Regions from separate parts of the Leptolyngbya sp. AN02str genome, predicted to be linked through region 3. Evidence: riboswitches for the same ligand, from Rfam matches in the RefSeq annotation. Region 3 holds a riboswitch; each other region holds the start of a gene.
The links. Region 3 has a riboswitch for cobalamin ahead of ACQ4M4_RS26860 (hypothetical protein). Riboswitches for the same ligand answer to the same signal wherever they lie in the genome.

Region 1: linked by a shared signal. The riboswitch ahead of ACQ4M4_RS21270 (HupE/UreJ family protein) and the one ahead of ACQ4M4_RS26860 (hypothetical protein) in region 3 are both predicted to bind cobalamin.
Region 2: linked by a shared signal. The riboswitch ahead of ACQ4M4_RS08300 (ferredoxin--NADP reductase) and the one ahead of ACQ4M4_RS26860 (hypothetical protein) in region 3 are both predicted to bind cobalamin.

What each region holds. Positions count from the first base shown of each region.
Region 1 is NZ_JBNXVR010000035.1:29,051-39,267, forward strand. It holds gene ACQ4M4_RS21250 (photosystem II manganese-stabilizing polypeptide) at 199-1,017, shown strand; gene ACQ4M4_RS21255 (YdcF family protein) at 1,205-2,221, shown strand; gene ACQ4M4_RS21260 (ABC transporter ATP-binding protein) at 2,520-4,268, shown strand; gene ACQ4M4_RS21265 (HNH endonuclease) at 4,390-5,079, opposite strand; cobalamin riboswitch at 5,229-5,379, shown strand; gene ACQ4M4_RS21270 (HupE/UreJ family protein) at 5,408-6,031, shown strand; gene ACQ4M4_RS21275 (DUF1350 family protein) at 6,252-7,076, shown strand; gene ACQ4M4_RS21280 (hypothetical protein) at 7,205-7,930, shown strand; gene ACQ4M4_RS21285 (hypothetical protein) at 8,225-8,740, shown strand; gene ACQ4M4_RS21290 (hypothetical protein) at 8,948-9,766, shown strand; gene ACQ4M4_RS21295 (hypothetical protein) at 9,911-10,105, shown strand.
Region 2 is NZ_JBNXVR010000008.1:80,412-90,628, reverse strand. It holds gene ACQ4M4_RS08320 (helix-hairpin-helix domain-containing protein) at 131-655, shown strand; gene purN (phosphoribosylglycinamide formyltransferase) at 652-1,377, opposite strand; gene psaK (photosystem I reaction center subunit PsaK) at 1,636-1,896, shown strand; gene ACQ4M4_RS08305 (hypothetical protein) at 2,016-2,192, shown strand; cobalamin riboswitch at 2,332-2,476, shown strand; gene ACQ4M4_RS08300 (ferredoxin--NADP reductase) at 2,508-3,215, shown strand; gene lepB (signal peptidase I) at 3,335-3,976, shown strand; gene ACQ4M4_RS08290 (LptF/LptG family permease) at 4,251-5,432, opposite strand; gene lptB (LPS export ABC transporter ATP-binding protein) at 5,537-6,301, opposite strand; gene ACQ4M4_RS08280 (LptA/OstA family protein) at 6,516-7,076, opposite strand; gene ACQ4M4_RS08275 (DUF309 domain-containing protein) at 7,284-7,730, opposite strand; gene ACQ4M4_RS08270 (DUF4382 domain-containing protein) at 8,222-9,073, shown strand; gene ACQ4M4_RS08265 (carboxypeptidase-like regulatory domain-containing protein) at 9,070-9,543, shown strand; gene cbiM (cobalt transporter CbiM) at 9,547-10,217, shown strand, end outside.
Region 3 is NZ_JBNXVR010000061.1:1,639-11,855, reverse strand. It holds gene ACQ4M4_RS26910 (CobW family GTP-binding protein) at 1-550, opposite strand, end outside; gene folE (GTP cyclohydrolase I FolE) at 689-1,327, opposite strand; gene ACQ4M4_RS26900 (CobW family GTP-binding protein) at 1,427-2,518, opposite strand; partial or broken gene ACQ4M4_RS26895 (GTP-binding protein) at 2,534-2,707, opposite strand; gene ACQ4M4_RS26890 (CobW family GTP-binding protein) at 2,723-3,580, opposite strand; gene ACQ4M4_RS26885 (SufE family protein) at 3,590-4,039, opposite strand; gene ACQ4M4_RS26880 (hypothetical protein) at 4,233-4,619, shown strand; gene ACQ4M4_RS26875 (metal ABC transporter permease) at 4,674-4,922, opposite strand; gene ACQ4M4_RS26870 (metal ABC transporter permease) at 4,948-5,106, opposite strand; gene ACQ4M4_RS26865 (DUF2267 domain-containing protein) at 5,170-5,730, opposite strand; cobalamin riboswitch at 6,302-6,446, shown strand; gene ACQ4M4_RS26860 (hypothetical protein) at 6,714-8,018, shown strand; gene metE (5-methyltetrahydropteroyltriglutamate--homocysteine S-methyltransferase) at 8,015-8,962, shown strand; gene ACQ4M4_RS26850 (hypothetical protein) at 8,946-9,404, shown strand; gene ACQ4M4_RS26845 (hypothetical protein) at 9,397-9,870, shown strand; gene ACQ4M4_RS26840 (DUF1636 domain-containing protein) at 10,115-10,217, shown strand, end outside.

The sequences.
Region 1 (10,217 bases), on a different contig from region 3:
CATGACACCGTCAAATCGTAAATATCGTGCATTGCGTATTGCAACATTTTGTTAAATGTGACAACTTCTTTTAATAATTCACGAATGAGTTATCCGACAAAAGATGCGCCCAAGGTCTTGTAGAATGCTGAATAGCTCAAATTCATAAAAAATCCAGACTTACACATAAATCCAGGTTGGAGATATTCGAGGTTGACCATGAGGTATCGCGCTCTAATCATTGCATTTGTTGCACTCTGTATGAGTGCGCTTACAGCTTGCAGTTCAGGACCTGACTCAAATGGCCCCCTTACCTACGAGCAAATTCGAGGAACCGGACTGGCCAATAGCTGTCCCGAAGTGGTGGAAACCAAGCGTGGCAGCATTCCCATTGGAGATGGAGAAACCTACCGCATGGTAGGCCTATGTCTAGAGCCTCTGTCTTACGCGGTGAAGACTGAGCCAAGCAGCAAGCGCCAATCTTCACAGTTCGTAACGGGTCGTCCCTTGACTCGCTACACCTCTACGATTGACCAAGTAAGTGGCAAAATTTCCTATGGGCCTGACCATAGCCTGGTCTTTACCGAAGAGGATGGATTTGATTTCCAAGCTACGACCGTCTTGCTGCCTGGTGGCGAAGAGGTTCCTTTCTTGTTCACCATTAAAGAGTTGGTTGCTAGCACGGCTCCTGGTGTTGACGGTGTGAACACTTCTACCGACTTTATTGGCAAGTTCAAAGTGCCTTCCTACCGTACGTCAAACTTCCTCGATCCTAAGGGCCGTGGTTTGACCACGGGGTATGACTCTGCGGTTGCACTGCCTCAGGCTGATGAGGATGAACTGCAAAAAGAGAACAAGAAGCAGTTTGTAACGGGACAGGGCGAAATCTCCCTCCAGGTGACCAAGGTTGACAGCACCACGGGCGAAATTTCGGGCAGCTTTGAGAGCATCCAGCCCTCCGATACTGATATGGGTGGTAAAGAAGCTGTGGATGTGCGGATTCAAGGCCGTTTCTACGCTCGGGTTGAGCCTGCTTAAGCTAGTTACGATGTGGAATGGCGATCGCACGATCGCTCTATTTCTCTGTTTAGGAACTGAATGATGTGAGGGGGTGGGCAACCACCCTCTTTTTTTGCCAAATTTTGCCGAGAAGTTGGTACGTTTGTGCGGACTTACTCCAGAATGGGTAGTGCCGTCCTGAGCAAACCCCACGAGGGATGCTGTCATGTTTGAAGTATTAACCCGAATTTTGCTCTGGCTACTGATTGTGGCGATCCTGTGGTACGTCTTCAATCGGTTTATTCCCAGGGTTTATCTCACTTGGTTGGGCGGCCTGATTGTTTTAGCCTTTGTGGTGTTGGCATTTGTCGATCCCACCAGCCGCACGGTTTCGTCGGTATGGGGCATTTTGTCATTGCCGCTCAAGCCGTTGGGGTTGGTCATTTTCTTATTGCTGAGTGCCCTAAAGGATGGCACCAAAAAAATTGCAGCAAACCAGGTGTTGGCGGCTCTTCTGATTTTGCTGCTGTCGAGTATGCCAATTGTGGCCTATTGGCTGACGCTACAGGCCGAACAATCTTTAACCGCGCCAATTGCGTATCAAAATGCGATCGCTGCTAATCAAATTCGGGCGATCGTGGTCACTGGCGACGGCATTAACCCATCCGACCCATCGTTTCGTAGCCGAGTCCAGGTCAGCAATACGCAGGATGGCTTTGCCAATGTGTTGGCCTCGCGCCTGCTGTATGCCTCGCGCCTGTATGCCGAGTATGCGCCCGTGACCAACCCATTTGTGGTGGTGGGAGTGGGGCCAAGTATGGGCGCTACGAACGACGAGGCCATGGCAGAGCAAACCATTCGCGCGCTCCTCACTGAAGCGGGCGTCCCCAACGATCGCATTTTGATCGAGGCCGAAGGAACGGATTTGTACAGTAGTGCGGTGGCCGTTAGCCGATTGCTGGAGTTTCAGGGCTTTCGTCGAGAAACTGATGCGATCGTGTTGGTTACCCCCTCTCTCAGCCTGAGCCGCAGTGTATCAACGTTTGCCTATTTGGGCATTCGGGCGATTCCTCAACCAACGGATCAATTTGCCTTTCAGCTTGAGGACGGTGGCCGATTGCTGGCCCGCGTGTCTGACATCATTCCCAATGTGGATGCGCTGGCGCTCACAACACGCGTGGTTGATGAGTATCTGACCTCGGTGTATTACTTCTTGCGGGGGTGGCTTGTCGCCCCAATTTAGTGAAACAGTAGATGATTGCGCCCTGAGTTGACGGCTTGACGGATGATCGGGTCTGCTCTGCGTTTACGGTTGCTCGTTAGAGAGGTTGTTAGAGAGACTGTTGAGCGGAGTCTAGGCGCGATCGCTCGATCTGCCCGATCTGTTAGAAATTGTCAGTTCTAGTGGGTCTCCTCTCAGTGGGGGATGGTGGATCGTTCTGTGCTGCTGCACATTCACCCCCCGATGACCTCGATCCTCGATAGGATTATCTAAGTGTTCATCATAAACATTGCCCACTCATTCCTCCCCCATATTGGCTATGGCCCGATCAAAGTTTGAAATTTTAGGCGAGTATTTGCGCCCGCACTGGCTCAAGATGGTGTTGGGAATTGGCTCTTTGCTCGTGGTGAACTTTATTGGAGTGTACATTCCCCTGCTGTTGCGATCGGGGATTGACGAGCTACAGCAAACCTTTAGCTACGATCGCGTGGTATGGGTGGCATCCATGGTGATGCTGTTGGCGGCGGTGATGTGGCTGGTGCGCATGGCCTCTCGCATTTGGCTGTTTGGTGTGGGTCGCATGGTGGAATACGACCTGAAGCAGCAAATCTTTAACCACTTGCTAACGCTGGAGCCATCCTATTTTTCGGCGAATACAGCAGGAGACCTGATTAGCCGTGCGACGAGCGATGTGGACAATATTCGACGGTTGCTGGGCTTTGCGGTGTTGAGTTTGGCCAACACAATTTTTGCCTATGCGCTAACGCTACCAGTCATGTTGGGAATTAGCACACCGCTAACCTTGGCGGCGATCGCCATTTATCCCGTCATGTTTTCGCTGGTGCATCTCTTCAGCAATCGGTTGCGGCAAGAGCAGTTGGATGTTCAGCAGCGCACTTCTGAGCTAAGCGATTTGATTCAGGAAGACATGAGCGGCATGTCGTTGATCAAAATCTATGCACAGGAGGAGAACGAACGGGATGCTTTTCGAGATCTGAATCGCAACCTGTACGGCGCTAACCTAACGCTGGCCCGAACTCGAAACATGCTGTTTCCGCTGTTGGGTGGGTTGGCGAGCATTAGCCTACTGGTGCTGCTGTGGTTGGGTGCGGGTGCGATCGCCGATGGCAGCATTAGCATTGGCGACTTTATTGCACTGCTCTTGTATGTGGAACGATTGGTCTTTCCAACTGCGCTGCTCGGTTTTACCATTACGGCCTATCAGAGGGGCGAGGTGAGTATTGATCGGGTGGAGTACATTCTCAGCGTAGAGCCACAAATTCACGATGCGCCCAATGCCATGCCATTGCCCCAGGAAGATGTACGCGGCTGGCTGAGCGCCCACAACCTGAACTTTACCTATCCCGATGCGAAAACTCCCGCATTGGAGCAGGTTGAGTTTACGGTAAAGCCGGGGGAAACGGTTGCAATTGTTGGCCCCATCGGTTCGGGTAAGTCCACGTTGGCCAATGCTATTCCTCGCCTGCTGGAGATTGGCCCTAACCAACTATTTTTGGATGGCATCGATATTACGCAAATTCGGCTGCGAGACCTGAGAATGGCGATCGCCTACGTCCCGCAAGAAAGCTTCCTGTTCAGCACAACGATTAAGAACAACATTCGCTACGGCGACCCCGTAGCCGAGCAAGATGAGGTGGAAATTGCCGCCAAGCAAGCCCAAATCCACCCCGAAATTCTCAATTTTCCCCAACAGTACAAAACGATTGTGGGAGAGCGTGGCATTACGCTATCGGGTGGTCAACGGCAGCGTACCGCTTTATCCCGCGCTTTGCTGGTGGATGCGCCCATCCTCATTCTGGATGACTCGCTCTCCAGCGTGGACAACCAAACCGCCACGCAAATTTTGCAAAACCTGAAGGAAGGCACCCGCCGCAAAACGGTTTTGTTTATCACCCACCAAATGGCGGCAGCGGCGATCGCCGATCGCATCCTAGTCCTCGACAAAGGCCGCATCGTCCAAGCTGGCACCCACGACGAACTCGTTGCCCAACCCGGCCTCTACGAGGAACTCTGGGAACAGCACAAACTCGAAGAAGTTTTGAAATAAGATAGATTATGCCAACTTATTTTTCTAGTTGAAGCATGTTCTTCTTCAATTGAACAGCCAGTTTCGACCCAGCTCGACAGGGCTTTATCTGTTTACTGCAATGGCGTCTTAACTAACTGAACTACACAATCTTGTTGCTCTTCTCAAGATTGTGTCGAGTGCATAACAATTGCACATTCTCTGCTGTTACAGAAGTCCCACCTCGAGAAAATGGAATTACATGATCAAAATGCAGTTCATCAGATGCCTTGCAAACAACGCATTTACCTTCATCACGTTTCCACACAGCCAACTTAACCGCCGAAGGAATTATTCTCCGCCGCTCAGCAGAGGGCGATGTAGATTGCTGTAAATCTTCTTCTCCCTCAACAGCTATCAATTTAAACTTAAAAACTTGTCGATGCTCATCTGGTTCCTGCCATGAATCAACCAAGTGAAAGACGCCGTTATATGACCACACACCACTAAGAATCTTCTCGTAAACTCGCACTCGTTCAGGTAATCGCTCACCTCTTTTATAAGATTGTGCAGCTCCATGAAAGTAGCCATTTTGAGTTAAACGACCTTTTGGCCTAAATTGTGGCTGATCAAGCTTTTTAGGGTCTTGAGCCAGGGATCTTCTCGGTTCATCGTGCCCTTCATAAATAAGTACAGACCCATCATCATCTAGTCGATCCCGGTAAGGTGCGTTAGACCGTAGTGACATCAAAATCACTGAATGAGTACCGCCAAGGCCATAGTTCATACCACGCTGAAGGTTAGTTCCCTCTCGCTGGCACATTTCCAAGTAAGAAATGATTTCATTCGCCATACTTCAGCAGTTCCTTACAATAACAAAGTTGAAAATAGTATTCCCGCCTCAGAAACATATCTTGGCTGTTCATCTAGTAGGTTTATAGATTTCAAAAGAAACAGCTAACAATGGTGAACAGATGCCCTTGGATTTACGTTGCAGTGATATGATGGCGTGGCTCCATTGGTTTCAAGGGGAAGTCAGCCCTTGGAGGCCGTGCGGTCGAGGAAAGTGCAGTGTGAGTCTGCCGCTGTCCCGCAACTGTGAAAGAAAAGATTTTTCTTAAGCCAGGATGCTCGCCGATGGAGAAGGAAACTGCCAACGTTATCTGCGAGGTTCAGAGTTTATGGCAACGCGTAATGTGCGTGTGTTGGGTATGGGTGCGATCGCTACGAGCTGCTTGCTGGCGGCTCCGGCATTGGCGCACCATCCTTTTGGTGGCATGACGCCCCAAACGTTTGTTGAAGGATTTTTGTCGGGAGTGGGCCATCCCGTTGTGGGGTTGGATCACTTGGCGTTTGTTGTGGCGCTGGGCTTGTTGGCCTCGCTGCGGGTGGGCGGCTGGTGGGTGCCGTTGGGCTTTTTGCTAGCGGCGATCGCTGGAACTGGCCTGCATCTCTCGTCGGTGAATGTCGCTGGGCTGGAAATTTGGGTGGCGCTGTCAGTGCTGGCTTTGGGTGTGCTGCTGCTAAAGCGCGAGGTATCGCCAATGCTGGTGCTCATTGTGGGTGCGATCGCCGGAGTTTTTCACGGCTATGCCTATGGCGAAACGGTTATTGGCGCGGAGCAAGCGCCCATTGGGGGTTACCTGCTGGGCTTTACGCTGATTCAGTATGCGATCGCCCTGGGTGCCTTGGCGTTGGGTCGAGCATTGCAGCATCGGGTGAAGCTGCATCAACCCATGCGTATTCCGGCACTGGTGATTTCGGCGATGGGAGCGGCATTTTTGGCAATGGCGATCGCCGGATGATTTTGCCTCAAGCTCGTTAGGATAAGAGAAGCGCTGCAATCGGGGGAACAATCCTAGTTTTGCAATTTGGCCCTCATCTTGGCCCTCATCCCCCAGCCCCTTCTCCCAATTTTGGGAGAAGGGGGGCAAGAGTCAATGTCCCTCTCCCAAGCTTGGGAGAGGGATTTAGGGTAAGGGCTGCAATCAGCGTCTCTTTTTTGGTCTTTCTGGGCACGCATTTATGGACTGGCGAGACATTGCAGGCAACTGGGTTTTAACTCCATCTCGACCGGAGGCTATTCTTCACTTCTTGGGTGGGGCGTTTGTGGCAACCGCGCCGCAATTGACCTATCGCACCCTGCTGGAATCTCTGGCAGACGAGGGATATGCCGTCGTTGCCACCCCCTTTGTGAACACGCTAGACCATCGCGCGATCGCCCGCGACGTGTTGCGCTCCTTCAACCGCGCCTACGATTATTTAGAGCATCGCGTGTTTCGGCAGGAATACATTCCGGTGTATGGCATTGGCCACAGCATGGGCAGCAAGCTGCATTTGCTGATTGGCAGCCAATTTCAGCAAGAGCGGGCTGGTAATATTCTCATCTCGTTTAATAACTACTCGGCGCGACGGGCCATTCCCTTTGCCGAGCAGGTGTATCAGTTTGGTTCGCAGTTTTCGCAGTTCACGTCGCAGTTTCTTCAGCTAGCGCCCGATTTGGCCCGTATGGATGTGGAGTTTACCCCGTCGCCGGAAGAAACCTTTCGGCTAATTGGCGAACAGTACACTGTGAAGCGCAACCTGCTGGTTAAGTTCACCAACGATGATATTGACCAAACGAGACCGCTGCACGATGTGTTGATGCCTCGGTTCCCCGAACTGACCACGGTGCAAATTTTGAAAGGCAACCACCTGACTCCGCTAGGGCAAGACATTAAATGGCAGGCTGGAAGCAACTTTTCTCCGTTTGATGCGATCGGTCAGTTTGTGCGGCAAGAGGCCACCCGCGACCTCAACCAACTGCGGCATACGCTCAAAGCATGGCTCAATCCGCTATCGGTTCTGTAATGCTGCCTGCAAGCCGGGAAGTGAAAAATGGCGCAAAATTTCCACTAATTGGCACCCACTCTGGTTGTTTTCGTCTAAGCTTTGGAGGTTGTTTTGCAACCACCACTCTGTCAGGTATTAGGAAAAGTATGGTGTTCAAACGTGCGATCGCTCCTATTCACGTCAGTCTGGTGCTAGGCACTCTGCTGCTTACCGTTGGCTGCAACACAACTCCGCCCGCTAACGGCGGCAGCGACAATCCCGAACCGGTAGCCTCAGCCACTGCCACCCCCACCGAGCCATCTACCGAGTCGCCCAGCCCAGTAGCAGAAGCGCCCACTCCCGCTCCACCTCAACTCTCTGCCGATGGCATTGGCGCGGCACAGCTGGGCATGACCTTGGGCGAACTCAAACAGGCGCTACCCGATGCCGAATTTGTTGTGACCTCGCCCTTTATTGTGGATTTTGATGCGATCGCCGTTCGGCAAAATGGCGAAGTGCAATTTCACGTCCTGTACCTGGCAGGCGAAACGTTTTCCGACACCGACACCATTCAGGGCTTATTTACCGACAATTCTGCTTACAAAACTCCAGAGGGGATTGGGGTAGGCTCTACCCTGGCCGAAGCCGAAGCCGCCTATGGCAAAGCCACCCTCTCCTACAGCTTGGCCAACGAAGCTCGGGAATATGCTCGGTTTGAACGGCAACCGTCTCCAGGTATTGCCTTTGCCACTGGAAATGGCAGTGCTAATCCGGCTGGAATCTACAGTGGAGCCACCGAGGAATACAACGAAACCCAGCAATATCGGGACGATGCAACCATTCAGTCGGTTTTAATTGTGTGTTTGAGTGACGCCTGCACACCAGAATCCTAGGGGAATTCGTAATTCGTAGTTCGAAATTCGTAATTGAGCTCTGCTTCCAGAGCTCATTTTTTGGCTTGTTTGTTTGGATAAACACAGTTCACAGTGCAGCCAATTCAGCAGGAAAAGCTGAAAATGGATTATAAAAAACGTTTGGGAATCAACTTCGAGATATCTCGCCCTGCTCGTTGTTACAACGGAATCCATTCGGGAAAAATTGTGCGCATATCTAATTGAAACAGGCCGTAGGTATCGATGATCAGCCGGACCGTTGTACCCCGTCTACGCAAAACTGAGTACAGTAATATGAAGCCAATACCAAGATATGACTTTCCTGTAAACGTTCAGTATAGACCGTGGGAAGAAGATGAAAAGCGTGCTCATTTTTTTAAAGGAATTTATGAAGTTATTCTGAATCATCATATTGAAATAGCTTTTGTACCTGAAATTAAACAAGTAACATCCGAGTCGATTTCCACCATCTCTATTACTAAAAACATACTCAGTCAAGTTGAAGCTCGGATAGCTGCTGTAGCAGCATCTTTTTACACTGTAACACCGAATGATTTTTTAACAGGACAAGAAGAATTAATCCCTTTAAATTCTCCAGAATTAGGAGGAAGTGCGCTCTTTTACGTAACTGAGAAAGAATTTATAAATTTTCAGGGTGAATTATCATTAGTGTCTCAAACAACCGGCAGATTCTCGAATTCAAGAAAAATATCAGAATTAAAGGAATTTGAATTTGCCAGGGCTATTTGTGATCGTATTATCAAGTCAAAGTTCTTCAGCCAGTGCGATTTGAGAATTTTAGGAAGATGAGAAGAAAAGTTATTCCTCCATAAAAACGCGATCGCCTCTAGGCAGCTTTCAGCGGTTATCAGAAGCAAACTCTAGCTGACCAGCGATCGCACTGGTTTAACACTTCACTATAGTAATACTCTTGTTTTTCATGAGCCTTTCCTAACTAAAAAATGTGAATCAAAATAATTAATGTTTACTCATTTTGCATGGAAGAGAGAAAAACCTATGGAATTTGATTCTGAGTGGAATGACATGGCAGGTACGGAGTGGCTTCAGGCGCTCTCTCTACCAACACTAGATTGGGCGAAGCCATTTCTGCCGTTTACACTTCTGCCAGAGTTTCTACTAGAACATCCTGAAGTGTGGAGATCAATTTATACTTCAATTGATACAAGGATTATCCATCCTAGAAGTGCAGATTATGTGAGAGATGGTCAGTTAATAGATGGTGAGTATGGCAACTGCGTAAGGCAAACAATAGTAGAAGCATTTCATAGCCTAGCGAGCCTTGCTGATCAAAGGGTTTCAATTGATCTAGAAAAGTGGGTACGATTTCATTTCTTCTGCCAAGAATCTACCCTAGCCATGAAGAGGTGGAGATCAGCATTGAATCGTGCATTTCCTTCTGAGTCTTCAGAGAGGAATCTTTGCCAGGTACATCCACCTTTAGTATTAGTGCCTTTCCTGCCAGAAATTCAAAATTTAGTAGAGTTTGGCGCAGTATTACAAATTAGACAAACTATGAAGGATGCTGCACCCCCTCCTCCTTGCGAGCAAATACCCTATGAAAGGCTAGACAAGTGTCTTGAGGCAACATTACTTAGCCAAGCAATCTGGAAAGGAATGACTCTTAGAGCTTTGCAGGTTATTGCTGAAAGACTGAATGTTGCAGAGCGTCTAGAAGTATTGAAGTGGGCAGAAGCACAGCTACAAATGATTTATGGACGACATGGAGCGGCCTTTGCAAAGCAACTGTGTGGGGACAAGTATCTACAGAATAAGATTCCTTGTTCTAGTTATTTAGTTAATAAACCTTTAAATTAAAGTTACGATTGCCTAAGTAGCAATTGTTATGAAAGTCAAGTGCAATCGTACTCAATCCATGAGGGCGATCGCCAATCTATTAGGATGCGGTGTGGATGACCTCCTTTTCAGATTAAGCAATCAAGACAGGATGAGGAGCTTTCTATGAGGAATCTTACGGAGGATCAAGCTTTTGAAGCAATGGTGTTATTCCTAGAGCAATTCTACGAACGCACCAAATCTGATGATGTAGCAGTTTTACTAGGACAGTTAATAATTTTAGAGGGTGGTGGAACAGCTGACCCAGCAGTGTGGCATGACTGGATAGAATGCTTACACCAAGTGCTCAATAAAGAATAAACGAATATTAACGATCGCCTAGAGCAATTACATTCTTCATTTTGGGATTTAGCCTCGAAGCAATTCCTTCATTAGAACTAATTCATACAAAATCCAAACCCCGTTTATCAAG
Region 2 (10,217 bases), on a different contig from region 3:
GCTAGGGCTCTGCCACGCTGGGTTTGATAGGTTACAAACCTATTAAACCCGAATAAATCGCCGTTTTTGGGGGGGTTCCCAGCTTGTCAAACCCCCTGTGGTGGCCTGCTAGGGTGTGGAGGGTATGGAGATGGCGTTAGGAAACTGGTTATCGTTTGGGGATAGGGGAGGGCGATCGCGCTTTCAAAATCCTTACTATCGGTTGCAGCCTCACGAAATCTCGCTGGCGGCGCAGGCTGGCGTGGCCATTGATGTGAACCGGGCTGGTGTGGATGATTGGCTGCGGCTACCAGGCATTTCCATTCATCAAGCGCGATCGCTCGTTTCTCTGGTGCAATCGGGCGTGCAGTTCCATTGTTTAGAAGATTTGGCGGCAGCGTTGAGTGTGCCAGTGCAGCGCATTGCAGGGCTGGCTCCCGTCCTACAATTCAACTATTACGACCCGGCGAGTGCGGCGATCGCCCAGCCCATGAACCCCAACATGGCTTCGGTCGAGGAGTTAACCCGCATTCCCGGCGTAGATATTTACCTGGCTCGGGCGATCGTGCAAAATCGCACATCCTACGGTCGGTTTCAAAACATTGCCCATTTGCAGCAGCGGCTTGGGTTATCAGCCGCAATGACTGCGCAGGTGATGCACTATTTCCGGTTCTAGATGGGGCGATCGCCACCCAAGGCCACCACATCTGGAGCCACCACATCTGAAGTCAGCGTATCCGAGGCCAGCACGATCGCCCGAGGAAAAATCTGGTGCTCCATCGCCTGAATTCGGGCATGAAGCGTTTCTACCGTGTCATTCGGCAAAATGGGCACCGCCGCCTGAATCAAGATGGGGCCACTATCCACTTCTAGCGCCACCCGATGCACCGTGCAGCCCGTTACCTTGGCCTTGGCGGCTAGTGCTTGCTCCACCGCCTGCGCCCCCCGAAAGCTGGGCAGCAGACTGGGATGAATATTCAGCACATGGCCTGGAAACGCATCAATCAACCGCTGTGTCACAATGCGCATCCACCCGGCCATGATGATCCAATCTACACGGTGTTCACGCATCACCTGCACGATCGCATCATCCAATGCCTCGCGGGTGGGAAAGTCTTTGTGGTTGAGCAATTGGCTGGGAATGTTCCAGCGCTGGGCGCGATCGCTCGCTTTGGCATTGGGCTTGTTGTACACCAGCACGTGAATTTTGGCGTTGAGCTTCCCATCGGCAATCCACTGGGCGATCGCCTCAAAATTGCTGCCACTGCCCGACGCCAGCACCCCCAGCCGCAAGGGTGACCCTTCGGCATGCCGCGCCCACGCATCGGCAGACACCTCTGGTGAAATGAACCCAACCTGCTGAAAGGTAACGGAAGGCAACGCCGACCCAGCACTCATAAGTAACCGCCCAACTTGGAGAAATGACCGTCTGCATGCAAGCCGTTTTCTACTATGGCATATCCTCGCATCGCCCACGTGCAGATGCATTGCCCCACGCCAGACAGAATCCACGGCAGAAAGCATGGGCCACAGCGATCGCATACAAAACTTTACACAAACATTAACTATTGCTGCAAAGTGTTTTGTGCGATCGCGATTATTTGTTCTAATTCACTGAAAGAACAACGTTGATTCCACGTTTCAGGAGAGACTGCCTTGTTTATTTCCACTGTGCTGGCGACCATTCCCGCAACCCTAACTTGGAGCCCCAAAGTCGCCATTGTCATGATTGTGTGCAACATTTTGGCGATCGCCATTGGCAAAGCTGGCATTCAACAGCCCTCCGTCGGCCCCGAATTACCTTCTTCTGCCTTGTTTGGCGGTTTGAGCCTACCCGCACTGCTGGCCACCACATCCTTTGGCCATATTTTAGGCGTTGGTGCCATTTTGGGCTTGGCCAACCTCGGCGTTCTGTAAGCGCTCTGGCCTCAAGCATTTGACCTCAAGCATTTGGCATCAAGCGACGGATTGCGCGATCGCCGCAGCTTTATCCCAAGATAAATCATCCATAGCACACTGCCCTACGGCACACGGCTATGGATATTCACAACCAACACAACCCGGCTGGCTGCGCGACTCATCAGTTCACGCGATCGCCCTCTCAGCCACTCCCTTCAGTACACACCCACAGTTCACTGCCATCAGCGCTGCACAACGCTACTGGCAGTGTTTTTTTGGGCCTTTTACACCATATCAAGAGTGCGATCGCGTAACGATAGGAACTTTCATGGATGAAACGGACAGAATTCGGGCTACAATGTGGCCCTTAGGTCGCTGTTGGTTTCTTCTGTCTATCCCGCTTTTGATAGTGGGGTTATGGCGAATGCAACCAACTCAGCGATCGCTCAGGCTGCTTGGGGGATCAGCCCAAGCACCCTATGCCGCGCCTCGTTGGCATAGGTGAGGGAAAGTCCGGTGCAAGTCCGGCACTGTGCCGCAGCTGTAACGAAACACTTCGTTTCCGAGTCAGAATGCCTGCTTGAGCCGTCCCATCATCGAACCCCGCGTCGCACGGAAACTGAACTGCTATGCAAACATCCGAAATTTTGCGTCCATGCCAGCCCATGGACTGTATCGCTACGATTGTCGCGTCCGAGTGGCTGACCCCTACGATCAAGTCCATTCGGCTACAGCTAGACGCGGCTACGTTTGGCTTTTTGCCAGGGCAATCAGTTTGGCCCAAGTTTGAGCGCGATGGCAAATCCTTTACCAAAATCTATTCCATGGCCTCGTCGCCCTCCGCCTGTCCCGAAATCGAGCTGTGTGTCTCGCGGGTGGGCTGGAGTTCGGCCTTTTTGCAAGATTTGCAGCCTGGAGACACGATCCCGGTGCGCGGTCCCTACGGATTAATGACCCTAAGTGAGCTGCCGACGCGCGATCGCCTCTATCTGGCTGAGGGTTCTGGCATTGCCCCGCTCAAAAGCCAAATTGACTGGCTGCATGAGTGCCGCTTTGCCCACTCGATTGTCTTGGTGCAGGCCAATCCCGAAACAGCCGATCAGCTTCCCTATCGAGATCATTGGCGATCGCTAGCAGCCCAATGGCCCAACTTCCGTTATCTCGAAGCCATCAACCTCGCGCCGGAAGCGCTGCTAACGACCGTAAACCTGGATTGGGCACAAACTGAAGTGGAAATTTGCGCCGTGGGCGATCGCCCCAGCCAGCTCTACGATGCCATGATGAGCTTGGGCGCCTCGCCTCGCTCTGTCCGCATGGAAAAGTTTGTGGCGTTCTAATCAGCGCTTGGCTTACTGAGCGCGATCGCACTTACAGGTTTCTGGGTGTACCCTGCCACCTCAGATCTTCCGTTTGCGATCGCGCTATAGAATGGGCTTTGCACGTGTTTTGCATCCCTATGGCTACTGAACCCACCGACCTTCAAAAACCCGCTTCTACACCCGCCCCCGAAGCCAAACCCAGCTTTTGGCAATCGCAGCGCGAAAATGTTCAAATTTTGGCGATCGCGCTGTTGTTGTCTCTCTTTATTCGGACATTCATTGCTGAACCGCGCTTCATTCCGTCCGATTCCATGGTGCCAACGCTGGCCATTGGCGATCGCCTCGTAGTGGAAAAAGTATCCTATCGGCTGCACCCGCCCGAGCAAGGCGACATTATCGTGTTTGAACCGCCAGCCATCTTGCAAGACATTGGCTATGGGCAAGACCAAGCCTTTATTAAGCGCATCATAGGGCTACCCGGTCAAACAATCGCCGTGCATCAAGGCCAAGTAGTCGTCAATGGGCAAGCCATTGCAGAACCCTACATTGCCGCCCCTCCCGCCTACGAAATGCCCGCCGTCACCGTACCGGCCAACGCCTACTTTGTCATGGGCGACAATCGCAACAACAGCAACGACTCCCATGTGTGGGGCTTTTTGCCACAAGCCAATATTATTGGCAAGGCAGTGTTTCGATTTTTCCCATTGAATGAGCTGTGGGGCACTCTGCCACAAGCCCACATCTCCGCAGTAAGCCCATCCTCCACTCCCGAGGATTAATCTGGTTGTGTTTCAACGTCAGTTTCGGTTAAGGGCTTTTCTGAAGTTTGCGCGGCGCGCAAACTTCAGAAAAGCCCATTTTTGCGTGCGCAACGCGCACGCAAAAATGGGCACTTCAGCTCATCCAAAACTCAGGTTGTTTCACAGTTGTGGATGGGTGTGGTAGAAGGGCGGTGGAGTCGCCCTTCTACCACACCCATCCACATGTCTAGACATTACTGATTAATCTTTGGGCAAGCATAAAACGAGCGATCGCCCACTCAAACCCAACTCCCTAGCGCGAAGACCGCACCAACAGCAGCAAGCCCATCGTCAGGCCAAACACATTGGGCAACCACGCGCCAATCAAGGGATGCAAGTATCCCGCCTGGGCGATCGCCCCACTCATAAACGCCGACAGATAATACAAAAACACAATCAGAATGCTGATGGCAAAACCCGTTGCCCGTCCGGTGCGCCGCAACTGTAGCCCTAACGCCGCCCCCACCAAACCAAACGCCACACAAATAAACGGCAGCGAAAACTTTTGGTGAATTCGCACCCGCAGTTCTCGAATGCGCCCCTCATTGCCACTGTCTTTGATCAGGTCGTATTGCTCCATCGCTTGAGCAATGTTCATTTCGTTGTAGTCGCGGCGACGGTTTGCCAAATCCAGCGGCGTCCGGGGTAACTGTAGATTTTGCTGATCAAATTTCACAATATTGCGAAACGAACCATCCTCCGACACGACATAGATGGTGCCATCTCGAAACTGCCACAGCCCTTCTGCAATATCCCATTGGGCCGTCTTGGCACTGATGATCTGGCTTAAGCCATCCCGTGAAAAGTCCAAGATTGTTAGGCCCTGCATTTCGGTGCCATTAAACCGCTTGGCATAAAATAAGCGCGCCATGGTATTCTCGCTGCCGCCTTCGGGAGTCGCCACCGTGCGATATTCCTGATACAGAATGTCGCGCTCCTGAAAATCGGGCTTTTCGTCGCCTAGTGCCCGCTCCAATGTCGTAGAGGCCCGGTAATTGGCGGCTGGCATAATGCTTTCTTGAAACAGAAACGTGAGCCCGGTAATGACTAAGCAAAACGCCAGCGTAGGCAGCACCAATCGGTAAACGCTCACCCCGCAGCCGCGCAGTGCCACAAGCTCGCTATCGCCCGCCAGTCGGCTAAAGGTCATGAGCATGGCCAACAGCACCGACGTGGGGAAGGAGTACACAATGAACTCCGGCATTTTGAGCAGCAGCACTTCAAAGGCAATGGAAAGCGGCAACCCTTTTTCCACCACTTGATTGACCAAGTTGAACAAGCTGCCAACGGAAACGCCAACGGAGGTGAAGGCTCCCACCCCAAACAAAAAGGGAGGAATCAGTTCGGAGACGATATACCGATCCATGACAGACAGCGGCAGCCATCGGCTCCACCAGGGATAAACAGATTTTTGCAAGGAAGAACCAACACTCATGGCGCTAGGCGGCGTATCGATACAACAGTTCAAACATGGAAAACTAGAACAGGGAACAGCCAAGCGTTGGCCCATCAACCAAGCGACGAGCCGGGGGCATTGGGCTAAACTTGAAAGCTGTCTCCCAAATAGTATTGGCGAACTAAGGGGTTGGCGTATAGTTCTTCGGTGCTGCCCGAGGCCAAAATTTGACCGTCGCGCATGATGTAGGAGCGATCGGTAATGGCGAGGGTTTCGCGCACGTTGTGATCGGTGATGAGAATGCCCATGTGGCGATCGCGCAGTCCAGCAATAATCGCCTGAATTTCGGCCACGGCGATCGGGTCTACCCCAGCAAACGGCTCATCCAGCAGCAAAAATTGGGGACCTCGGGGGCCAGCCGCCAGCGCCCGTGCAATTTCGGTTCGACGACGCTCTCCACCCGATACACGAATCCCCAATGTATCTGCCACACGCTCTAACCGAAAATCTTTGAGCAAGCCATGAACGCGATCATCATGCTCATCGCGCGGAACTCCCGTCTGTTGCAAGACCAGCAAAATGTTGTCTCGAACGGTCAAATTGCGAAAAATGCTGGGTTCTTGCGCCAAGTATGCAATTCCCAACCGCGCCCGCGCTTGAATCGGCAATGCAGTAATGTCGCGCCCATCGAGCCAAACCCGGCCCTGGTTTGGCCTTTCAATTCCCGTCGCAATGTAGAAGGTGGTGGTTTTGCCTGCACCGTTTGGTCCCAACAATCCAACAATCTCACCGCGCGATACCGACAGGCTCACCCGGCTTACAACGGTACGCTTGCCATAGGATTTGTGAATGTTTTCTAGCAGGATCTTCAACGATGTACCTCGGCAGGTCGCAGGCAAAGAGAACAACGTTCATCCTATCAAGGAAGGGATGGCATCCGCACAAGCGGCCCGAACCTAGAAGGAACATCCAGGCACAGGCATCCATGATTTTGAAACGGGGATTCAAGCATCGGTGCGATCGCGCTTCCGGTATCGGCTTGCACTATCAAGCCTTCTCCCCAAAACTGGCGCTAGGTTGAATGCCTATCTTTTTAAGATTGCTGATTAAAACTTCTGAGATTTAGGGATCGCTAATGGGGTCTTTGAACGCAGGTTTGGGGTTGAAGGTGGGCTGCTGGCTGCCTGCCGAACCTGCCGGAGCATTGGGATCGGCGACTAAGTAAATCGACTCAACACGCTCTCCACGATCGGGCATTGCAATAAACCGACCTTCGTCGATGAGGTAGGTCACCACTTCGCCACGCAGACTGTTGCCCTCTTGCAGGATGTATACATCACCACTCAGCACGATGCGGCGCTCGCGGCTAAAATACTGAGCTTGCACTGCCGTTGCCTGAATTTGCCGTGCTGGATAGTCGATTCGCACATTGCCCCGTGCTGTAATCACGCCCGTGACCGAGTTCGCTTCTTGAATATCGGCTTCTAGGCGTAGAGGCTGCTGTGGGCTCGCCGTTTGAGCGGTGGCCTGACGCTGAAGCGGGGTCGGCATCAACATAGTGAGCAAGGTTATGGCCACAGTACCAGCGATCGCCCGTCGATAGCGAACTTGCCAAGCTTGGGCCAGTGGGTGTGCAGGGCGATCGCTCCAGCGAGCCAATCGGTTGAATCGAGAAAATTCCATAAACTTGCAGGAGAGCGACAAGCGCCCTAAATGGATGGATGTGGCCGATAAGCCTCAGAGAAGAAGCTCAGCCTACCAGCCTCATATTACACGGGGATGGAAGCAACGAGCCGTAGATTTTTTGACGAGCGATCGCCCCTCAAGTTCCGCCACATTCACATCCACAATCAAATCAGCAAGGTCAACATGCGTGAGAATCAAGCGGTTTTAAGATTCAGTTCGTTGACGAATTAGGGGAAGAGACGGCAACACTGTTTTTTCCATCAGTGCATGAACCCTCTCTTCATCCATCGGTTCTCCAGTCAAGTATTGCCACAAGGCGATCGCATCCTCAGGGCCAGTTTGCTGCAATGCCTGCATCAGGTACGATCCCTCCTCCAGCAGCAAATCCAAATCAATATTGGCCAGCCCCGCATCAATCCGTCGCAGTCGATTCATCCCCTCTCCTAGTAAAATGACTGCCCCACGCCAATTGCCATTGCCCAAATGGTAGAGCGCCACCGCCATTTGCAAAATCCCTTGATAGAGTGTTCGCTGCGGCTCTAGGGCTTCAATCCAAATGGCCTCTAGCGTATCGTGGCAGGCATAATACTGCCGTTGGTTAAACTCATCTACACCCACCCAAAATTCGGGGGCTACCGATTCTTCAGCCATATGCACCGCTTCTCGGTCAAGTCCGCGATAATCATGCCACGCTCAGCCTTCAATACCAACCCTTATCAACCCTCTCAGCCGCCACTAGTCCATACATCTAGACCATACGTATGGTCAAGGAGCGCAGGAGCATCTAGGCTTACGCATCCCAGAACAAGGGCGATCGCACGCATATCTGGCAAATTCAGCCTTCGAGTCTTGTTAAATCCTCCTTAAGTTGGAGCAGATATCCCCCCCGCCAGCATTGAATTCTAAAGGTGAGGCCCCTTTACTGAAAAGGAAGCAGTAACAGCCCCGTTCATTTAGGCTGAGTCTAGCGGTGTATTCCACTGCTCGCTGCTTACCCGGCGAACGTTCCTGGCTCTGGCTTGTCCTTCGTTTCTTGCCCACACAACGCTTAGCCAGTCCCTCGTCTTGATGCAGTTCGGTTCAGTCTATCGGTCACGGATCCCAACGTGCTGTTTTGGATCTTTACAACAGAGCAAAGCATTATGAAACAATCATTGATCGCCCTTGCAACGGCATCCCTCTTGGGCGTCACGCTGCTACAGAGCTGCGCCAACCCTACCTCCCCACAAGCCGATGCCCCCACCACCGACACCACCAGTGCTTCGGGTAAGCCTGGCAAACTTCAGCTCCGAGCCAATGGCGAAGACTTTGTTCGCCAAGGTTTCGTGTCCAAAGATGGTTGGGAAGTTAGTTTTGACCATGTGTACGTCAACCTGGCCGAAGTGATGGCCTACCAAACCGACCCCCCGTTTGATGCAACAGCAGAAGCCGAGCTAGAACCCAAGCAGGAAGTTGTGTTGGTGGATGCCAAATCCGTTGACCTTGCCGAGGGAGACGAAACGGCTGACCCCGTTTTAGTTGCGGAGGTGGATGCCCCGCCCGGGCGGTACAACGCCTTGTCGTGGAGAATGGTGAAGACCGAAGGGGAGGAGCTAAATACTTACCCGGTCGCGCTACAAGGCACCGCAACCCGATCAGGAGAGACGGTGAACTTTACCCTGCGGATGGATCAGGAACTGGCCTTTGTCTGCGGCGACTTTGTTGGCGATGAGCGCAAAGGGATTGTCGCGGAGGATGCTACCGCCGATTTGGAAGCTACGTTCCACTTCGACCACTTATTTGGAGATGCTGAAACTGCCCCAGAGGATGCCCTCAACACGGGAGCGCTGGGATTTGATCCATTAGCGGCGATCGCCCAAAATGGTGAGCTGGATGTCGATATGGCCGAGCTGCAATCTCAACTATCCGATGCAGACTACACACGCTTACTCGAAGTGTTGCCCTCGCTTGGGCATGTCGGGGAAGGACATTGTCAGGAGACCTCGTTGACATGATGAATGGGTGGTACATTGCTCCGGCAACTGCCATGGGACTGTTGGCCCTGGCGTTGGGCATACCCCAGCGGGCGATCGCTCACGGCATTCAAGTCAGCCATCAAATCACCCAAGCCGTGCAAATCGAGGCCATCTATGACACCGGCGAACCCATGGTTAACGCCCAGGTTGCCGTTTTTGCGCCCAGCGATCCCAGCCAGCCCTGGCTCACCGGTCAAACCAACGACCAGGGCAACTTTGTCTTTACACCCGATGCGGCACAGCCCGGCTCTTGGGAGGTGCAGGTTCGGCAAGCCGGACACGGCCAAATCGTCAGCTTTAGCACAGCAGAGGACAGGGTAGCAGCAGCGGCCACCGCTGGTAGTACCGAAGAACCGGGCTTCACAGTGCTACAAACCAGCCTAATGATGGGCTCGGTCATTTGGGGGTGTGTTGGCACCGCACTCTTTTTTTCACGAGGAAAGCGATAGTTCATGCATTTGCCCGATGGTTTCCTTCCCGCTCCACTGTGTATTGGTGGCTATGGCCTCACAGGTCTAGCAACCTGGTACTCGTTGCGGCACATTCACCGCCGTTCCAACCCTACGGAAGATATTCCCAAGGCGTCTTTATTAACTGCGGCCTTTTTCGTGGCATCTTCTATCTACATTCCCATTCCCCCAACGAGCGTGCACTTGGTGCTCAATGGTCTGTTGGGAACCGTGTTGGGATGGTACGCCTTTCCGGCAATTCTGATTGGGCTGTTCTTTCAAGCGGTGATGTTTGGCCATGGCGGTCTAACGACTCTGGGCGCAAATGCAGTCATGATGGGCCTTCCAGCGCTGTTAGCCGGGGGAGTCTTTCGTGGCTATCCCTATCTACAGCGCTGGCTCAAGCCTCGAGTGGCGATCGCCCTATCGGCCTTTATGGCAGGGGCCGTGGGCTTGGGCTTGGCCTTGATCATCTTTATTGGACTCACAATTGTCTTTATTCCTCAAGGGTTTGATGCTGCAACCGAGCGCACTGCGATTTACGCGCTGGTGATTGCCCATGGGCCACTCCTAATTCTGGAGGGGGTGTTTACTGCGGCGTTGGTCCTGTTTTTACAGCGGGTCAAGCCCGAAATGATGCGCCACGCCGCGTCACGCCAAGCATCCCCCCCCAC
Region 3 (10,217 bases):
GCTCTTTCACAGAATGGAGATAATCTTCTAACTCTTTTAATCTTGACTCCGTGACTAAATCCGTTTTATTCAGCAGAATCATATCCCCATACAAGATCTGATTCATCGCGGCACCACTGTTGTAATGCTCAGCAGGCGTAAAGGTTTCGGCATCAACAACGGTCACGATCGCATCCAACTGGGTTAAATCCCTCAACTCTGTTCCCAAAAACGTCAGGGCGATCGGCAAGGGATCTGCAACTCCTGTTGTTTCCACAATTAAATACTCAATCCGATCCTGCCGTTCCAGCACCCGGTAAACTGCATCCGCTAAGTTGTCATTAATGGTGCAACAGATACAGCCATTCGTCAGTTCAATCATGTCTTCATCAACGGCAATTAAGAACTGACTGTCGATATTAATGTCACCAAATTCATTCACTAAGACAGCGACTTTGTAGGCTTCAAAGTTTTGCAGGATGTAGTTCAGGAGCGTTGTTTTACCACTGCCCAGGAAGCCCGTGATGATGGTTACAGGGAGTTTGGTATCTGCACTTGGGAGATTAGACATGGACTGTGGGGAAGGAAAGTAGGGAATAGGGAATAGGCAGTGGAAAGTAGGGAATAGGGAGTGGGGAGTAGAGAGTTTTAAGAATCAATATATTTTCCCCATTCCCCCTTGCCCATTCCCCGCTCTCCTATTTACGACTTAATGAAACGCTGGAGTATGGCTGATCAGGCTCATAAACTCCTGCCGAGTGCGGGCATCATCGGCAAAGGCTCCTTTCATGGAACTTGTCACTGTCCAGGAACCGGGCTTTTGTACACCCCGCATTACCATACACATATGAGTGGCTTCCACAACCACCGCAACTCCCTGAGGCTTCAGCAAGCCTTGCAGAGCTTCAGCAATCTGATGGGTCAGGCGCTCTTGAACCTGCAAACGGCGGGCATACATCTCGCAAATCCGAGCAATCTTAGATAAGCCAATGACTTTGCCATTAGGAATATAGGCAATATGGGCACGTCCCAAAATGGGCAGGATGTGGTGTTCACAGGAGCTAAACAAATCAATATCACGCACCAACACCATTTCATTGGCATCTTCATGAAATACAGCACCGTTGAGCAACTCATCGAGGGATTGGTGATAACCGGAGGTGAGGAATTTGAGCGCTTTAACCACTCGTTTGGGCGTGTCGCGCAGTCCTTCGCGATCGGGGTCTTCACCCATGCCTAATAGCAATGTGCGAACCGCTTGCTGCATCTCTGCTTCAGAAACGACTGGCTTTGATTCAGTAATCACCGATTGCTTACGGATATCATCAGGGGAAAAGGATAGTGTCATGCGTGGAATTAGGTTAAGAACATCAGTCGTAAGGATGAGGGGTAAGGCACGCAATACCCCTCCCTCCAGCAGACAACTGTACTGCTGAAAGTCTTTGGATCAGGCAATGCAAGCGGTTAACTGTTGTCGCAGTTCGTCTGCATTCAGGTTGCGCCCGATCAAAACCATTTGGGTTTTTGGCGGTGTTCGCCATGCCTCTCCTTGCAGGTCAAAGCGAGGACCACTCAGTTGGAAGACATTGCGGAGATCACTTTCCGCAAACCAGAGAATGCCTTTTGCCCGGAAGACATCTTTGGGCAATTGTTCTTGTAAGAATAGTTCAAACTTTTTTATATTGAAGGGGCGATCGCTCTCAAAGGCGATCGACACAAAACCATCATTATCCAGATGATCGGAATGGTGATGATGGTGCTCATGAGGGTGATGGGTGTGATCGTGATGGTCATCATGAGCGTGGTGATCATGGTCATGATGATGCGCTTTGTGTGAGTGATCCTGCTGGGTTTGTTCAATCTCTTCCTGCACTAAATTGGCATAGGCTTCTGGGTTGTTATAGCCCACATCTAAAAGCAGTGGCAGTGGTACTTTTCCATGCTGACTGTGCAGGATTCTGGCCCCTTCTTTGACTGTATGAATATAGGCTTCCAGGTTCTGGATTTGGTCTGGATCTGCCAAATCAGTCTTATTCAAGATCGTGACATCTCCATAGGCAATCTGCTTGAATGCCGCTTCGCTATCGAAATGATCCGGCGTAAATGCCTCAGAATCGACAACGGTGACGATCGAATCTAGCCGGGTCAGGTCACGTAATTCTGTACCCAGAAAGGTCAAAATAATCGGCAGTGGATCGGCAACACCTGTGGTTTCTATCACCATGTAATCGACCTGATCGTCCCGCTCCAGCACGTTATACACTGCATCCACCAAGCCATCATTGATGGTGCAGCAAATACAGCCATTACTCAGTTCCACCATGTCTTCATCCATCGACACGAGTAACTGACTGTCGATGTTAATATCACCAAACTCATTCACCAAGATCGCAACTTTTAGATCCTGGCGATTGTTCAAAATGTGGTTGAGTAATGTGGTTTTACCACTGCCGAGAAATCCCGTGATAATTGTGACAGGCATTCCTCGTTTGGGAATATCCAGGGTGCTGGGAGTGGGAAGAGTTGTTGTGTTGGTCATATCCAATTCCTCAAATTAAATCGCAATGCATTCAATCAACTGTGCTTTGATTAATTCAGCATTTAAGTTTCGCCCGATAAACACTAGCTGATTATGCTTAGGCGACTGCGATCGATTCTCTTTCAGAGAAGTTGCATGAACGCTTTTTATGTCGCATCGTTTACCACTCAGTTGCAAAACATGGCGTAGTTGGTTGCCCTGAAATCAGACAATTCCCTTGGCGCGGTAAACATCAGGAGATAGATGATCCAGGAAATTTTGAAATCTGAGTAAGTCGAAGGGGCGCTGGCACAGTTGCTCTGGAAGCGATTCGCTTTCAAATGACACCGCTACAAACCCATCATTTTCTAGATGGGGAGAATGTCTATGGTCATGATGCTCATGAGTCGGCTGGGATGAGTTGAGGTAGGTGCTGGCATCATTAAATCCAATATCTAAGATTAGTGTCAGTGGCACTTCCCCATATTGAGTTGAGATAATTCGAGCGCCTGGTCTGATCGAGCGGATGTAATTTTCCACCTCATCCACAACTTGAGGAGAAACCAGATCGGTCTTATTCAACAGAATAATGTCCCCAAAGATGAGCTGGTTGAGTGCGGCTTCACTCTCGTAATGCGTGGAGGTAAATGATTCAGCATCCACAACTGTCAGCACTGAATCTAGCCGCGTGACATCCCGCAACTCTGTACTGACAAAGCTCAACATGATCGGCAAGGGGTCAGCAATGCCAGTCGTTTCAACCACAATGTAGTCAACTGAGTTATGGCGATCGACCATTTCATACACGGTATCAACCAAGCTTTGATTAATGGTGCAGCAAATACAGCCATTGCCCAGTTGCACCATGTTTTTATCCACGGAAACTAACAGTTGTGAATCAATATCAATGTCGCCAAACTCATTCACAATCACGGCAATCTTTAACCCGTGGCGATTGTTCAGGATATGGTTGAGTAGCGTTGTTTTGCCGCTGCCTAAAAAGCCTGTGATGATGGTAACGGGTATGATGCGCTGAGGAACGCTCACTGATTCTGGACAAACTTGCATCACTAAATTGGACATAATGACTCCTTAAGTTTGCAAGTAAGTCGCAGCCAGATGATAGACCAGCGCTTTCCGTTGCATGGCTTGAAAGATGTTGTAAAAACCATTGGCACGAGACGGAGTCAGGCTGATATCCAGCCCGGTTTGCTGAATGAAATCGGGTGTTAACTGGATAATTTCTGCGGGGGCCAACCCGTTCAATCCTTCAACCAATAGCCCTACTAATCCCTTAGTTAGTTGAGAGTCGGAATCTCCCTGAAAGATCACCTTGCCCTGCTGCAAACTGGCAGTCACATACACTTGAGAAACACAACCAGGAACTTTATGTTCTGCCACCTTTTGCTCATCGGGAAATGGCGGCAGACGTTTGGCAAACCAGAGTAGATATTCATAGCGCCGCTTCGGTTCCAAAATCTGTTGGAACCGCTGGACAATCCGCTCAAGGGAAGCAGGCAAGGGTTGGGAGACGGGCGACATACTGTTCTAGCAGCAAGCTACCTATAAAAATGATAATCATTCTCATAATACAGGATCTTTGGCAATTTGGAGGGGGATTGTTGTTGGTAGCTTTTATCGAGCAAGCGGTCACTGGACTCTGAAGGGTTTGGAAGGGTAAAGGAGTAGGACTGGTAGAATTTATGGACTTGATGCATAGCGAGAAAGGCAACTTATGAGCAAAAAGATAGAAGCCCTCCTCCGTAAAGCGCTGCTGGAAGAGGGCAAAATGGAATATTCTCTCTATGAATACGAGTTAGAGGAGCATATTGATTACTGTTACGACGGTCTAAAAGCCGACCGCGATGACTTCGTGTTTGTAGTGACAGAAAACTCCGGGCATGTGGCAATGGTGCTGATCATGCCGGATAAAACAGTGTTAGTAAATGAAGTGGCCAGGGCAAAGCTGTCAGAATTTTGGCAAAGCAATTACAGTACCAATCTGAAACGGTTGATTCCGATGATGGCAAAGGAACTGGCAAGTGACTCGCTCTTTGTCAATGGAGTGAAGACGGTTGGCCACAAACCGCCAAAGCGGGTGTGGGGTAAGGCAAGATCTTGAGTGCGAGGCGATCGCATTTAAGTCGAAATGTCCAAACCTGTGACTGGGATAGGATTACTTCTCGCTCCCTTGCATCAAACCTGCAATTTGCGCTTTGAATCGGGATTGGGTTAATAGCCCTTGAGATGGGCTGAATAGAAACGCTAGAAGAAATAGTCCGAAAGCAACCAGCACGACCGCAGACCCTGACGGAATATCCAGGGAATAACTCAAGTACATACCGACAATACCCGCTAATGCACCCATGCCTGCACTCAAGAGGATCATTTGATGGAGTTCCTTTACCAGCAAGTAAGCGGTCATTCTAGGGCAACAGGCAGCACAATCATCAACAGAACGCCCACGTTTGTAAATTGGCAACGACGGTCAAACTGATTGCGGCCACAATCCCCAGATAATATCGACGCACAAGCATTCCTGCAGCTTGTGCGTCGACTGGATCAAACGTGTAAAACAATTGCTCTTTGTAAAATAACCAGACTACAATCAGGATTCAGTATCGTAATCCTAAACGTTATGAGTACGAATACTTTCTCTGCACGATCTATAGCTAGGCTTGCTCCCAGAGTTCTCGCACCCCACCGTCCGGTAGCCAGGTAGCGATTTCCTGAATGCGCTCTTCTGACAATTCCCGCTTAGTTGCCGAAAACACTGCTTTCACCGCCTGCTTGCGCTCAGCATCTTTATTCTCAGGGTTTCGCTTAAGCCCACCTTCGTTTGCAACCCGGAAGAAAAAGCGATCGGAATCAATCTTGAAAATGCCTGGGCCTTGCCAAGGTGGACGCACCCGACTCAAAAATCCAACTAGCGGATTGGTATCTTTCCACAGGTCGGTCACTTCCATCTGAAGCGCCTTTTCTTTGGTAGGCATTGCCTCTTCATGCAACTCATCCGCAACGCGATCAGCTGCCTCTGTAGTCATCAAATCGCGCATGACTCGAAAGACAACTTCGGTGAAGTCTCTGGCATCGTAGGGGTCAGAAAATCCTCCATCAACCATCACTTTCTCCAGGAAGGATCGATCCCTATCTGCGATCGCAACTCTGGCATCTTCGACTTCTGTCGGATCAATCTCTGGAATATCATTTTTCAATGCTTCATCTGCCATCATTGTCTCCTCTATTGTTTGATCACAATTTTGGTACTCGATTTAGATTAAGAGACCCCTAATGAATGAGCATCTTTACTTAGGTCTAATTTCTATCCTTCAAAAGACAGAGGTTAAATGGATAGCGGGCCTGTGCCGAAAACTATGAATCTCGATCACTGAGCAAGCAACACGCTGTCTTTAGTTGAATTAGAAGACTGGCAGGAGAAAAGCCTTGAAGCAGGTTACAAAGTTGGCGATTCCGCCTTTGACGGATCTGCTCTGTGGAATCGCACAAATGCGATCGTCTATCCAGAGATTCGATCGGCTGTGCCACTGCTGAATGCGATCGAACCTAATCCTGTAGATATTCAGAAATAAGAAATTCTTGAAAAGCTGAATCAGAGAAAAGCGCACCCGTACAAAGATGACGCTTGATGTTCGACTCAGCATAAAACAAAAAAATCAAATCGGATCATCTTTACTCTACAGATAGCGCAAGTAATTTTAGAAAGGCGCTATATTTTGAAGTTGTTCAGCATTTTAGCTGCGAAGAAATGCAGGGTGAAGCTGCTGCACTGCGCTACAACTGTGCTATCGTTGGGGTCAAGTCGGTTCTGATGGGGAGCAGCCATCAGACGCAAGGGGGAAAGTGCAGTGTAAATCTGCCGCTGTCCCGCAGCTGTAAGGAGAGGCGCAACTCTCTGAGTCAGAATGCCCGCCGATTGGTAAACCCGTTACACAAACATCTGCGAGGTACGGATGATGAAAACTTCAAGCTTTTGTGATTGGTATTTTGTCGGGATTTTAAAGTTGTAGCGTTCTGAGTTGACTATCTGAGTTAAACGAACGGCTGATATGCAGAAGTGCTACCTGAGTGAAGGTAGCTGCTAATTTTGCGATCGATTTAAGTCAGCCATCCTCATTTTGTCTGCCTATGGCCTGCTTCCCAATTGGGAGGCAGCTGTTCTCACACGTTTATTTACAGAGTTTAGGACGTTACAACAATGACCATTCAAACTGCAACGCTGGGGTATCCCCGCATTGGTAAAAACCGTGAAGTTAAAAAAGCATTAGAAGCCTTTTGGAGCAATAAATTTGATGCAGAAGCTTTGCTGCAAACAGTGCAAGAGGTTGAATTTGCGAACTGGAAGGCGCAACTCAAAGCAGGCATCGATCGCATCGGTATCGGTGACACGACGCTTTATGATCATGTGCTGGATTGGGCAGTTTGGTTCGGCCTCATCCCCGATCGCTTTCGTCATCTGTCGGGACTCGATCAATATTTTGCAATGGCACGCGGCAAAGATGGCATTCCAGCGATGGAAATGACCAAATGGTTTGATACCAACTATCACTATTTGGTACCTGAGATTGCGGCTGATGCACAACCAGAGGCAAACTTTGCAGATTTTTTGGCAACGGTGCAGCGATCGCAAACTCTTCTGGGTGAACGAGCCGTTCCCATTCTCCTCAGTCCGGTCACGCTTCTGAAACTGGGCCGTCTGGAAGGTGATTTCACAAACCATTTGAGCAAATTGCTGCCGCTTTACTGTGAATTGCTGACTCAACTGAAATCGCTAGGCGTCACCGAGGTGCAGGTGCATGAACCGATTCTCGTCACCAGCAGTGCAGCGGATCTGAAAGAGGCAATTACTATCACCTGCACCCAGCTTGCTCAAATCGGTGTATCCGTTCATCTCGTCACCTATTTTGACGATCTGGGAACCACGTATCCCTGGGTGATGCAATTACCTATTGCTGGCATTAGTTTAGACTTTACCCGTGGATGCAATTTAGACTTGTTGAAACAACACGGTTTCCCATCCGATAAACAGTTAGGTGTAGGTATTGTAGATGCAAGAAACATCTGGAAAATTCTTCCCGAATCAGTGCTATCAACACTAGAAACTATTCACGGCATTACGCCAAATATTCGATTGCATCCCTCATCATCCCTGCAATTTGTTCCCTATGATGCGACGCGAGAGACAAAACTGCCGGAACCCTTGCGAAATGTATTGAGTTTCGCGGAACAAAAGCTGGATGAAGTGGTGATCTTGGCACAGACGCTTGATGGTAATGCTCCGAGCGAGCGATTAGCAGTCGTGCAAACCCACTGGCAAACCTTTGAGCAGTTCAGCCCTGTAAATTCAGCAGTACAAGATCGGCTCCGCAACCTGACTGTCAATCATTTGGAGCGCGCTATGCCCTATGAGCAACGCAAAAAACTCCAGTCAACGCTGCCGCCCTTTCCGACAACAACCATTGGCTCATTTCCACAAACCTCAGAGGACGGCAACTACGAGTGAAGCTAAAACGGGGTGAAATCACTCAAGCCGAATACGAAGCGGCGATCGATGCAGAGATTGCCAAGTGCATTCAAATTCAAGAGGAAGCTGGGCTAGATGTATTGGTGCATGGCGAGTTTGAACGCACTGACATGGTGGAATTCTTTGGACAACAGCTCTCTGGATTTGCCTTTACCGAACACGGTTGGGTGCAAAGCTATGGCAGTCGCTGTGTGCGTCCACCGATTATTTACGGAGATGTTGTCCGAACCCAACCTATGACTATTCGAGAGTTCAAGGTGGCGCAATCTCTCACCGATAAAATTATGAAGGGGATGCTGACTGGACCCGTGACAATGATCAACTGGTCGTTTACCCGCACGGATATTCCTCGCAGTGAACAGGCAATGCAGATTGCTTTGGCACTGCGGGAAGAAGTGGCAGATTTAGAAACGGCTGGGGCGAAGATGGTGCAAATTGATGAACCCGCTCTGAGGGAGGGATTACCCCTGAAGCCAGAACGCTGGAATGAGTATCTGTCTTGGGCGGTCGATGCGTTCCGTTTGGCGGCAGGAGTTGCCAAGCCCGAAACTCAAATTCACACCCACATGTGCTACTCGGAGTTTGGCGACATTATTCAGCACATTGAGCGGTTGGATGCGGATGTGTTGTCGATCGAGAATAGCCGCAGCAACAATGAGACCCTATTTGAAATTACGGATGCAGGCTACCAACATCAAGTCGGTAACGACGTTTACGATGTCCATAGTCCAGCGGTTCCTAGTACTGAGTTGATGGTTCAACAGCTAAAAACTGGGATTGCCAATCTACCGATCGAACAGATTTGGGTCAACCCTGATTGCGGATTAAAAACACGGCGATGGGAGGAAGTGATTCCATCGCTGAAAAACATGGTAGAAGCCGCAAAAATTATTCGGGAGGAAACCCATGCGACCAACGAATGAAGTATGGCAAGGCTATTGCGGCTACTGGCAAAACCCATTCATTCGGGAAAACCTTTTGCCGATCGGATACACTGCCTGGAACGGTTATCTGAATACAGGTAGAGGAATAGTGGTATGCACTGTTGTCGATACTATTTCTTCCTGTATTGATTGGGAGGTAAATACCGTAACCTTTCATCAGGTATTCATTCCGCAAGCGCAAGTAGAAGCGTATCTGCAAGCATTGGAACTGCAACCAGAAGCAGTCAAGGCACTGCTGAAGGCAATTTCTACCTATGATCCGAAACGAACGATCACGCTTCTGGTTATTGGTAATGGTGCAGTTGACATCAACCTGCTAGAAAACCTCAAGATTTCTCCTGCCGAGTGTTATGTGCAGGTGCAACACCGTTGGGCAGAGTTTCAAATTGACTTAATCCCCAAAGGAGTCACTTATGAATGAAGCGCCCGATATGATGGACTGGCAGCAAGAGTTTATTGCTACAAATTTGTTGGCGATCGGCTATAACGCCTGGGTAGGTTACTTAGGCGGTGAACGGGGTGCGATTATTTGCAGCACTAATTCTCCTGGTGTGGGGATTACTGGAGAAGCATTCAAAACCTATTTCGTCCGGCGATCGCGCCTGGCTGCCTTTCTGAACGCCTGGTTAGCGGCTCCTGATACGGTGATTCTGCGCCATCACTTCATGAATGCCCACATTCTGGAAGCGGTGGATTCTTACAATCCAACAACTGGATTGGTCTTCCTAATGGAATCGTTTAACCAAGTGACGTTCTTTTACCTGAAAAATCTACCGATCACGCCACCCCAATGTTACGAACAAGTATGTAAAACCTGGGAGGAGTTTCAACCAGCCGTTTGTGCATTGCCAGCAGAAACCGTGCTTTACCACAGGTCAACCCCCTAGACTGACCGAATTCTACCTTTAAAGAGTGGATGATTATGCTCAAGTATTACCTGCATCGTGCCGGAAGAATTCCTATGTCGATTCGTCCATTTGTGAAACACCAAGTCGTATCGCCATCCAATTCACTTCCTAAAACTGGCTTAATTCGAAGGATGGATTGTTTTCAGAATGTTGTTTTCGTTAGATTTCAAGCCGTTTTTCGCCAGAAACGCTAAATACTAATGCAATCAGATGGATTAACCCCATGTCCCAAGCGACCTTACTTGTTTGTATTCTCTGCCGCTTCTCCCAGACTGAAGCAAGGCAGGCAGGTTTGAGTGAAGGACAAGCCCTCTGCGATCGCCTCA